2 regions of the Brevibacillus sp. Leaf182 genome follow, and region 2 is predicted to be linked to the other one. Evidence: riboswitches for the same ligand, from Rfam matches in the RefSeq annotation. Region 2 holds a riboswitch; the other holds the start of a gene.
The links. Region 2 has a riboswitch for FMN ahead of ribD (bifunctional diaminohydroxyphosphoribosylaminopyrimidine deaminase/5-amino-6-(5-phosphoribosylamino)uracil reductase RibD). Riboswitches for the same ligand answer to the same signal wherever they lie in the genome.
Positions count from the first base shown of each region.

Region 1: another riboswitch for FMN. It lies ahead of ASG16_RS10490 (ECF transporter S component); the one in region 2 lies ahead of ribD (bifunctional diaminohydroxyphosphoribosylaminopyrimidine deaminase/5-amino-6-(5-phosphoribosylamino)uracil reductase RibD).

Region 1 is NZ_LMPN02000020.1:10,362-14,780, reverse strand. Features, by position in the region: gene ASG16_RS10500 (ABC transporter permease) at 1-362, shown strand, start outside; gene ASG16_RS10495 (ABC transporter permease) at 371-1,168, shown strand; FMN riboswitch at 1,496-1,650, shown strand; gene ASG16_RS10490 (ECF transporter S component) at 1,885-2,496, shown strand; gene proS (proline--tRNA ligase) at 2,810-4,276, shown strand; gene ASG16_RS10480 (HAD family hydrolase) at 4,329-4,419, opposite strand, start outside.
Region 2 is NZ_LMPN02000018.1:41,453-45,871, forward strand. Features, by position in the region: gene ASG16_RS07970 (bifunctional 3,4-dihydroxy-2-butanone-4-phosphate synthase/GTP cyclohydrolase II) at 1-953, opposite strand, end outside; gene ASG16_RS07975 (riboflavin synthase) at 970-1,626, opposite strand; gene ribD (bifunctional diaminohydroxyphosphoribosylaminopyrimidine deaminase/5-amino-6-(5-phosphoribosylamino)uracil reductase RibD) at 1,646-2,752, opposite strand; FMN riboswitch at 2,888-3,032, opposite strand; FMN riboswitch at 3,145-3,292, opposite strand; gene ASG16_RS07985 (HAD family hydrolase) at 3,360-4,028, opposite strand; gene ASG16_RS07990 (YdbC family protein) at 4,025-4,419, opposite strand, start outside.

The DNA of each region.
Region 1 (4,419 bases), on a different contig from region 2:
ATTTGATCAGCTTGATGTGTGCGTTTTTGATCAATACACAAATTAATCTGGTAACAGGCTTGCTGACTTTCTTCTTGTTCCGAAACGATGGCATGATGCGAGCCAAGCGAGTCGTGGTGGATCTGTTGTCTGGTCTCGTGCTGCCGATCAGCTTTTTCCCGGGATGGGCGCAAACGGCAATGGGGTATCTTCCATTTCAGGCGGTCAACTATTATCCGAGCCTGATCTTCACAGGTGCGATTACAACGGAACGTTCCTGGGAATTGATCGGTTTTCAGGTCATCTGGATGTTTGTCATACTGGTTCCCATCTTGGTGATGTGGCGTCTTGCCCGCAACAAGCTGGTTGTGCAAGGAGGGTAGAGTAGAGCATGCAAAACATGAAACATATTTTCAGTATCTTTGCCGACTACCTGAGCCAGTACTTCAAGACGAGACTTGCCTATCGAACGGATTTTCTCGGGGATTTTGTGTCCAATCTGGTTTCTGAGCTGATCAATCTCATCTTTATTATTGTCGTGTTCACGCATGTTCCGCTGATGGGGGATTGGACGCGTGACGAGATTATCTTTATCTATGGTTTCTTTTTGGTTCCATACGCGTTGTTCTCGATGTTCTTCGGTTTTTGGGACTTCAACGAACGGTATATTATCCGAGGCGAGATGGATCGCATCCTGACGAGACCGATTCACAATCTGGCACAGGTGTGTCTCGAGTCGATTGCGCCAGACCGCATTTTTGGAGTCATAACCGGGATCATCATCATGGGGTATGCTGCCATTCAACTCGATTTGTCGTTTTACTGGTACGACGTGTTCATCTTTATCGGGCTCTCGATCAGCGGGGCATTGATTTACGGTGGCGTGTATACCGCGATTGCTGCGGTTAGCTTCTTTTCCGACTCGCGGACAGGGATTGCCCCGATGATTTACAACATCCAGCAATATGGGCGCTATCCGGTAGACGTGTACAACAAGGCTATACGCTTTGTGCTCACCTACGTGCTGCCGTTTGCCTTCGTAGGTGTTTATCCGGCGGCATACTTTTTGCGCAAGGAAGTCTGGTACACATATGCGGCAATGACGCCGGTAGTGGCTGTTATTTTCTTCGGGATTGGGCTGTTAGTCTGGAACTGGGGAGTCACGAAGTATCGGGGAGCGGGGTCTTGATGATTTATAATCCGAAGTCGTTGTGGTAATATTGGATGTAACGAGATCGAAAAGCATAAGGTAAAAAAAGACCGTCCCGGCGGCAACCGGAACGGTCGGTACAATAGGCGCTTCCCCTAAAGGGGGCGGCTCAATACTATGTTGTGAAATAGACCGCAGAGCTGTCAACTCAAGGGCGGTCTATTTCTTTTTGGTCAAGGTAACAACCAAGCCGAAGACCAATATCCCTACTAAACAAATCGGAAAAATAAACAAGAAGTGTCGCTTTGGCAGTTTCCTCTATTGTCAAATCAAAAAACAGCAGTATAATATGCTGTATACAACTACACATTCCTTCGGGGCAGGGTGAAATTCCCGACCGGCGGTGATCATGCTTTGTGCATGTTAAGCCCGCGAGCCTCCCGAGCTGTAAGTAGCGACGGAGTGCAGGATCTGGTGTGATTCCAGAGCCGACAGTACAGTCTGGATGGGAGAAGGATGACGACAGTACGTTTATCACACGTGCTTGTTTGCCTGTGCAAACGGGATGAGAACATAGAGGCCAGCCCTCTTGTTTCTTGTACCTTTTATTTGCGCACGGTTTTGTCATACGCTTGCAAATGCCCTGTGGAACTTATAGCCACAGGGTTTATTCTGTTTGTGTAACAAGACGTGTGAGCTTACAACGACTGTTGCCATTCCTCAAGAAGGAGTAGAAAAATGAGGAGATGGTAAACATGAAAGAAACAGCGCTGCATTCTTCGCGCACACGTGCAACCCAAAAGCTGGTGACGATTCCCATGCTGGCGGCCGTTGCATTTATTTTGCAGTATCTCGAGGTTCCCGTACCGCTCATGCCAAGCTTTTTAAAGCTCGACTTCAGTACACTCCCCGCATTAATTGGGGGACTCATGTACGGACCAGTAGCTGGTGTTATTATCGAGGTTCTGAAAAATACACTGCACATGCTCTTTAAAAATACAGACGGTCTGTTGATCGGTGAGCTCGCAAACGTTGTAGCAGGATCAAGCTTTATTTTTGCGGCTGTCTACATGCAGCGTCTCGGTCAAGGCAAAAAAGGCTTCCTGACTGGTCTCGCTCTGGGAACGATTTTGATGACGATTGTCATGGCTATTGCAAATGCTTATGTGCTGTTGCCTGCGTACGCTGTGCTTTATCAAATGCCGATTGAACAGCTCTTGACCATGTTCAATGCGACAAGTATCTGGTCATTGGTTCTGTACGGAATCGTCCCGTTCAATCTCTTCAAAGGTGTTATGATTTCAGTGGTCGCGTATCCGATCTACGTGAAGCTCGGCTCGAGAATCGCTGCGCGTACCAACAATTGACAACCACGATGTGACTCGCTAATATGTTTAGGTAATAGATAGTCACAAAAGGCTATGAAAGGACCCGCAGCTATTCCCCCGTGACAGAGAGTCGGCCCTAGTCTGGAAGGCTGATACGTAAAGGATACCTGCACCCCATCCTGAAGCTGCTGGTGAAGAGCTAAGCCGGATGCCCACCGTTATCGGGTTATCGAGAGGACTATGGCGTCTGCTGTAGTCAATCAGGGTGGTACCGCGGAAGTTAATCCTCCGTCCCTTTTTGGGATGGGGGATTTTTTGCATTTTACGTAAGAACAAAAAGGAGCGTAGACGGATGAAAGAGGACAAAGCGTTTGTAAAAGAAATTACACCGCAATCGGAGGATTTTTCGCGTTGGTACATCGATGCCATTAAAAAGGCGGATTTGATGGACTACACACCGGTACGCGGCTGCATCGTGTTTAAGCCAGATGGCTTTGAACTATGGGAGCGAATTCAAGAGGCGATGAATAAGCGCTTCAAGGAGACAGGGCATCGCAATGCCTATTTCCCGATGCTGATCCCCGAGTCCTTCTTTCAAAAAGAAAAAGAGCATATCGAGGGCTTCAATCCGGAGCTGCCTTGGGTAACAGAGGCTGGGGGAGAGCCGCTAGAGGAAAAGCTCGCGCTACGTCCAACCTCCGAGACGATCATCGGACATATGTACAGCCAATGGATTCAAAGCTACCGTGACCTACCTGTATTAATCAACCAATGGGCAAACGTTTTTCGTTGGGAAAAGCGGACGATGCCGTTCTTGCGGACATCAGAATTTCTCTGGCAGGAAGGCCACACGGCGCATGCGACAGAGGAGGAAGCTCGTCAGGAAACGATGCAAATGCTGGAGATTTATCGAGAGGTCGTCGAGCAGGAGCTGGCTATTCCGGTTTGGAAGGGACAAAAAACACCGAGTGAACGCTTTGCTGGTGCTGTTGACACGTATTCCATTGAAGCGATGATGAAGGATGGCAAAGCAGTGCAAGCGGGCACCTCACACTATTTGGGCGATAAATTCGCGCGCGGCTTTGAAATCAAGTTTTTGGATCGTGACAATCAGTTCAAGTACGTTCACACCACATCATGGGGAACCTCTACGCGACTGATTGGTTCAATGATCATGGTGCATGGCGATGACCGCGGTCTAGTGTTGCCGCCTCGCATGGCTCCGACACAGGTTATCATGATTCCAGTCGGTCCGATGAAGCTGCGAGAGAAAGTAATGGAGGCGTTTGATCCTCTCTTTGACGAGATCAAGGCCGCAGGAGTGCGTGTCCGTGCTGATCTTCGGGAAGAAACACCAGGCTGGAAGTTCAATGAGTGGGAAATGCGCGGGGTTCCTCTGCGTCTGGAGCTCGGCCCGCGTGACGTGGAAAATGGTCAAGTAATTCTGGCTCGTCGTGATACAGGGGAGAAGGTGACGGTTTCACTTGAAGGTATCGCGCAGACAGTTGTTCAACTGTTGGAAGAGATTCAGCAAAATATGTTCCAAAAAGCACTAGCCTTCCGTGATGAAAACTCACATTTGGGGATTGATACACTGGAGCAGCTATCCGCTCATATTGCCAAAAACGAGAGCGACAATAAAACGAGTGGATGGGTGTTAGCTGGCTGGTGTGGGGATGATGCTTGTGAATCGAAGATCAAAGAGGAAACTAAGTTCACCTCTCGCAACATCCCGTTTGAGCCTCCTGTAAAAAAGAAAGTCTGCATTTGCTGCGGCAAAGAGTCACAGCATAGCGTCTGGTTCGGTCGGGCTTATTAATCAAACAAAGGGTGTGTCCACGCTTCGGCGGCAGGGCACACCCTTTGTTCATCTAGCGTCCGAGTATCCAATCGGTAAAAGCTTGCACATCCGTAAAGTGGTAGTCAGGCTCGGGATCGAATTTTCCCGACTTTTGTGTAACC
Region 2 (4,419 bases):
GCCTCAACCGTATCCAAGCCTTCCTCTTGCAGCTTGTAGGCACGCAGCTTATTAATCAAGCCAATGCCTCTGCCCTCCTGGCGCATGTACAATAAAATGCCGCGTCCGTTCGCTTCGATCTGTTCCAATGCAGCGTGCAACTGTGGACCGCAGTCGCAGCGATAAGAGCCGAAAATATCGCCTGTCAAGCACTCCGAGTGAACGCGGACGAGAATGGGCTCATCCGGTCTGATCTCTCCCTTGATGAGAGCCACATGCTCTTTGCCGTCCAGCTCGTTCGTATAGGCCGCTATGCGAAAATCACCGTAGGCGGTCGGAAGCTGCACTTCAATTTCCTTTTTCACCATGGATTCCGTCCGCATCCGATGCGCGATCAAGTCTGCAATCGTAATCAGCTTGAGATCAAAGCGGCGTGCGATCTCTACCAATTGCGGCAGACGTGCCATGGAGCCATCCTCGTTCATAATTTCGCAAATGACTCCTGCTGGTATGCCCCCCGCCAAGCGAGCCAAATCAACTGCCGCCTCGGTGTGACCCGCTCTGCGCAACACACCGCCAGACTTCGCGATTAACGGAAAAATATGTCCCGGTCTGCGGAAATCTTCTGCGGACTTCTGATCGTCCAGCATCGCCAAGACCGTCTGAGAGCGCTCCTGAGCGGATATCCCTGTGTGTGTACACCCTTCATCGATGGACACGGTAAAAGCCGTTCCTTGCTTGTCTGTATTGGCATTTACCATCGGATGGAGCTGCAAGCGAGTCGCGTGCTCTTCTGTCACCGGTACGCAAACGAGTCCCCTGCCATGTGTGACCATGAAGTTGATCATTTCAGGCGTAGCCGCTTCGGCCATGCAGACAAAATCTCCTTCGTTTTCCCGATCCTCATCATCTACCACGATGACTGCCTTGCCCTGACGCAAATCTTCCAATGCCTCTTCTATGCGATGAAACATACTTTCTCCCTCCTACTCACGCGAAGCCATTTTCCTGCAAAAAGGCTAGACTGAGCCCGCCAGATTTTTCTGTACCGCCATGATTTTGATACCCTAACAAACGCTCCACATATTTGCCGATGACATCTGTTTCGAGATTCACCAAGTCCCCAGGTCGTCTGTCTGCAAGACTCGTATTCGCCAGCGTATGCGGAATGATCGAAACGGTAAAACCGTTATCGTTTACGTCCACCACGGTGAGACTGATGCCATCTATGCAAATCGATCCTCGGGCAATGACGTACTTCAACAACTGCGGTTTGGCCTCAATCCGAAACACGACTGCATTCGCATTCACCTCTCGTGAAGCAACTATTCCGGTCCCGTCTATATGTCCGGAGACGATATGCCCGCCAAAACGGTCCCCCAGCCGCATTGCTCTCTCCAGATTCACTCGCTGTCCGCTTCGTAATTTCCGCAAGCTCGTCTTGTTCATTGTCTCTGGCATCACATCGACGCTAAACTGACGATTCGTATAAGAAGTAACCGTAAGGCAAATGCCATTGACCGAGATACTGTCCCCGAGCTTCACCCCTTCGAGTACCTGCTGAGCGCGGATGACCAGTCGACTCGCCTGCTCGTTCCCTTGAATTGCTTCCAACACGCCCAATTCTTCGACCAGTCCCGTGAACATGCTCTCTCCTCCTCACTTGCTACGCCTGTTTCTCCCATTGTGGGTACCCGATGATCTGTACATCACCTTTCCCCATCGGAGTGATCGTGACATTTGTCAACGGTATCGCTTCTCCCATCGTCGCAAAGCCTTGACCACCGAATGGCGAAGGCGCGCCGCTTCCCCCGATCAGCTTTAGTGCGATATGGCTCACGACCTTTTGAATCGCTCTCGCCTGCAAAAAGGAGCCGTTTACTTCTTGCCCGCCTTCCACAAGCAACGAGGTAATCCCCAGCTCTCCCAACGTACGCAGCACCTTTTCCACGCGAATGGGTGCATCCGTTGTGATGACCTTTACACCTCTTGCCGCAAGCAGCTCCTGCTTTTCCCTTGGGGCTGCATCTGTCGTAAAGATCCACGTCTTCGCATCTGCATTCTGGACGACACGGGCATCCAGCGGCGTACGTAAATGACTGTCCAAAATCACGCGAACTGGCTGGCTTCCAAAACGCTGCTCTTCCTGGCGCGCCGTCAACAGCGGGTCATCCGCGAGAATCGTCCCAACCCCAACGAGGATGGCATCGTGCTGCCTGCGCAGTTCATGCACCTCTGCCCGAGCCTCTGCTCCAGTAATCCACCGACTGTGTCCCGTGAACGAAGCGATTTTCCCGTCCAATGTACTGGCCATCTTTACCGTCACAAATGGACGTCTGGTCTGGATGTAATGGAAAAAGACTTCATTGAGCGCCCTCGCTTCTTCTTCTCTCACGCCCACAGCTACTTCCAGCCCTGCTGCCCGTAGCATCTCGATTCCTCTTCCTGCCACCAGTGGATTCGGGTCGAGCGTCGCTACAACGACACGACGTACACCGGCTGCGATCAACGCCTCTGCACACGGCGGTGTTTTTCCGTAGTGACTGCAAGGCTCCAGCGTCACGTACGCGGTCGCACCTTGCGCTTTTTCCCCAGCCATCCGCAGTGCGTGTACCTCAGCATGGGGTTCTCCTGCCCGCAGATGGGCTCCCATTCCCACGATGGTTCCATCCTTCACAATCACAGCTCCGACCATGGGATTCGGGCTGGTTTGGCCTCGTGCCGATCGTGCCATTTCCAGCGCCAGATCCATGTACTTGCTGTCCTGTTCCATACCGCACTCCTTTCTGTTCCATCATTCCAGCCAAGCACAACGCAAAAAGCCCTTGAAACCTCAAAACGTTTCAGGGCATAGGGAAAGAAGCCTTACCTCATCCGTTTTTTCACAAAAAAACAAATGAAGAAAGCACAAAATCTTCTTCCATCCGGACTGTACCGTCGGCTCTGGGTTTTCACCAGATCAGTCGCTGTAAGTGTGGTCAGCGAGTCGCGGGCTCAGACGTGCGTACGCCATTACCGCCGGTCAGGAATTTCACCTTGCCCTGAAGATTGTCGCTATGAAGTTTTATAAAAATAAAAACGCCCATGAATATTATGCTCAGGGCGTTCAGAAAGAAGCCTAGCTTCTACTGTTTTTTTGAAAAAAACAGCGAAATAGGCCGTTCCAAATACCTTCTCCCATCCGGACTGTACCGTCGGCCTTGGATTTGCACCAAGTCAGTCGCTATCAACTGCTACGATAGCGAGTCGCGGGCTCAGACGTGCGTTCGTCATTACCGCCGGTCGGGAATTGCACCCTACCCTGAAGGCTGGTATTCAGTTACGCAAAGTATAGCATATTTTTCACTATTGTCTGTAATCATTTATGGGAGAAGTGCACTTTACCTTTGCTCGCACTCTTCGAGGACGGTCAGGAGTTCTTTCAAATCACTTATGTACGCCTTTGGCACAACACCATTTTGCTCCATGTCCTGCTCGTTCCCTTGATAGGCAATAAAAGCGACTTGTCCGTCGCAGGCCGCCTTTCCATCGATCCAGGAATCCCCGATCATCGTCCAAGCTGAAACAGGCCAATCCGGCTTGCGGCTGCGAATATAGTGAATGCCCGATGGTGATGGCTTCAAGGTCGTCATTTGTTCGCGAGCTACGATTTCGTCAAAGTAGGGAGCGATTCCCGTCCCGTTCAAAGCCTCCTCTGCCGCGGCGTAGGCGTTGTTGGTCAGGATATACAAATAGTAGTTCTCTTTCAAGCGATCCAGCACTTCCACCGCATGCTTCTCCAATACAGCTCCATGCATGCCTTCCTTCTCAATCGCGGTTACTGCTTCCCACATAGCTTGTTCCAATTCACTCGTCATCTGCTCCGATTTTCTGCCAATCTCAATGAGCTGTGATGCGGTATACTTCTCCCACTCAAGTGTTGGAGAAACGATCCCATTATCCACCCATAGCTGAAAAATGGCCCTCTTCATCTCGGCAAAGTTGATCCTGGATTGCAATAAGGTGTTGTCCATATCGAAAATAATGCCTTTTGTATAGGATTTACTCATTTGTGGTCTCCTTTTTTAACAACTCGCCATGTCTGTTCTAGAGCAACGGTGTAGGCTTGAGCGTCGCCCGTCGGTGCGAGCTGATCATTATTCCACAAAGTCGCCGCTATATATTGCTGGCTATCCTTCAGGCTTTGTCCAACGATCCCTCCCGGCTCTGCCCCAGCTTTTGCGAGTACGTTGTTTTCGCTTCCACAGACTACGCGAAGAACTTGAGCGCTCTCTAGTCCATCCAGCAACTGACGATCGTCGCTGTCTGTGAGCTTCGAGAAAAGCTGTACAGAAATGGCTTCATATGTCTGGCTCTGCCCTGTCTGATGAAAAATAGGATCGTGATCCTTCTCCATGAAAGATTGATAGTGCTCTCTACTCTCCCAAACAGTAAGAATAC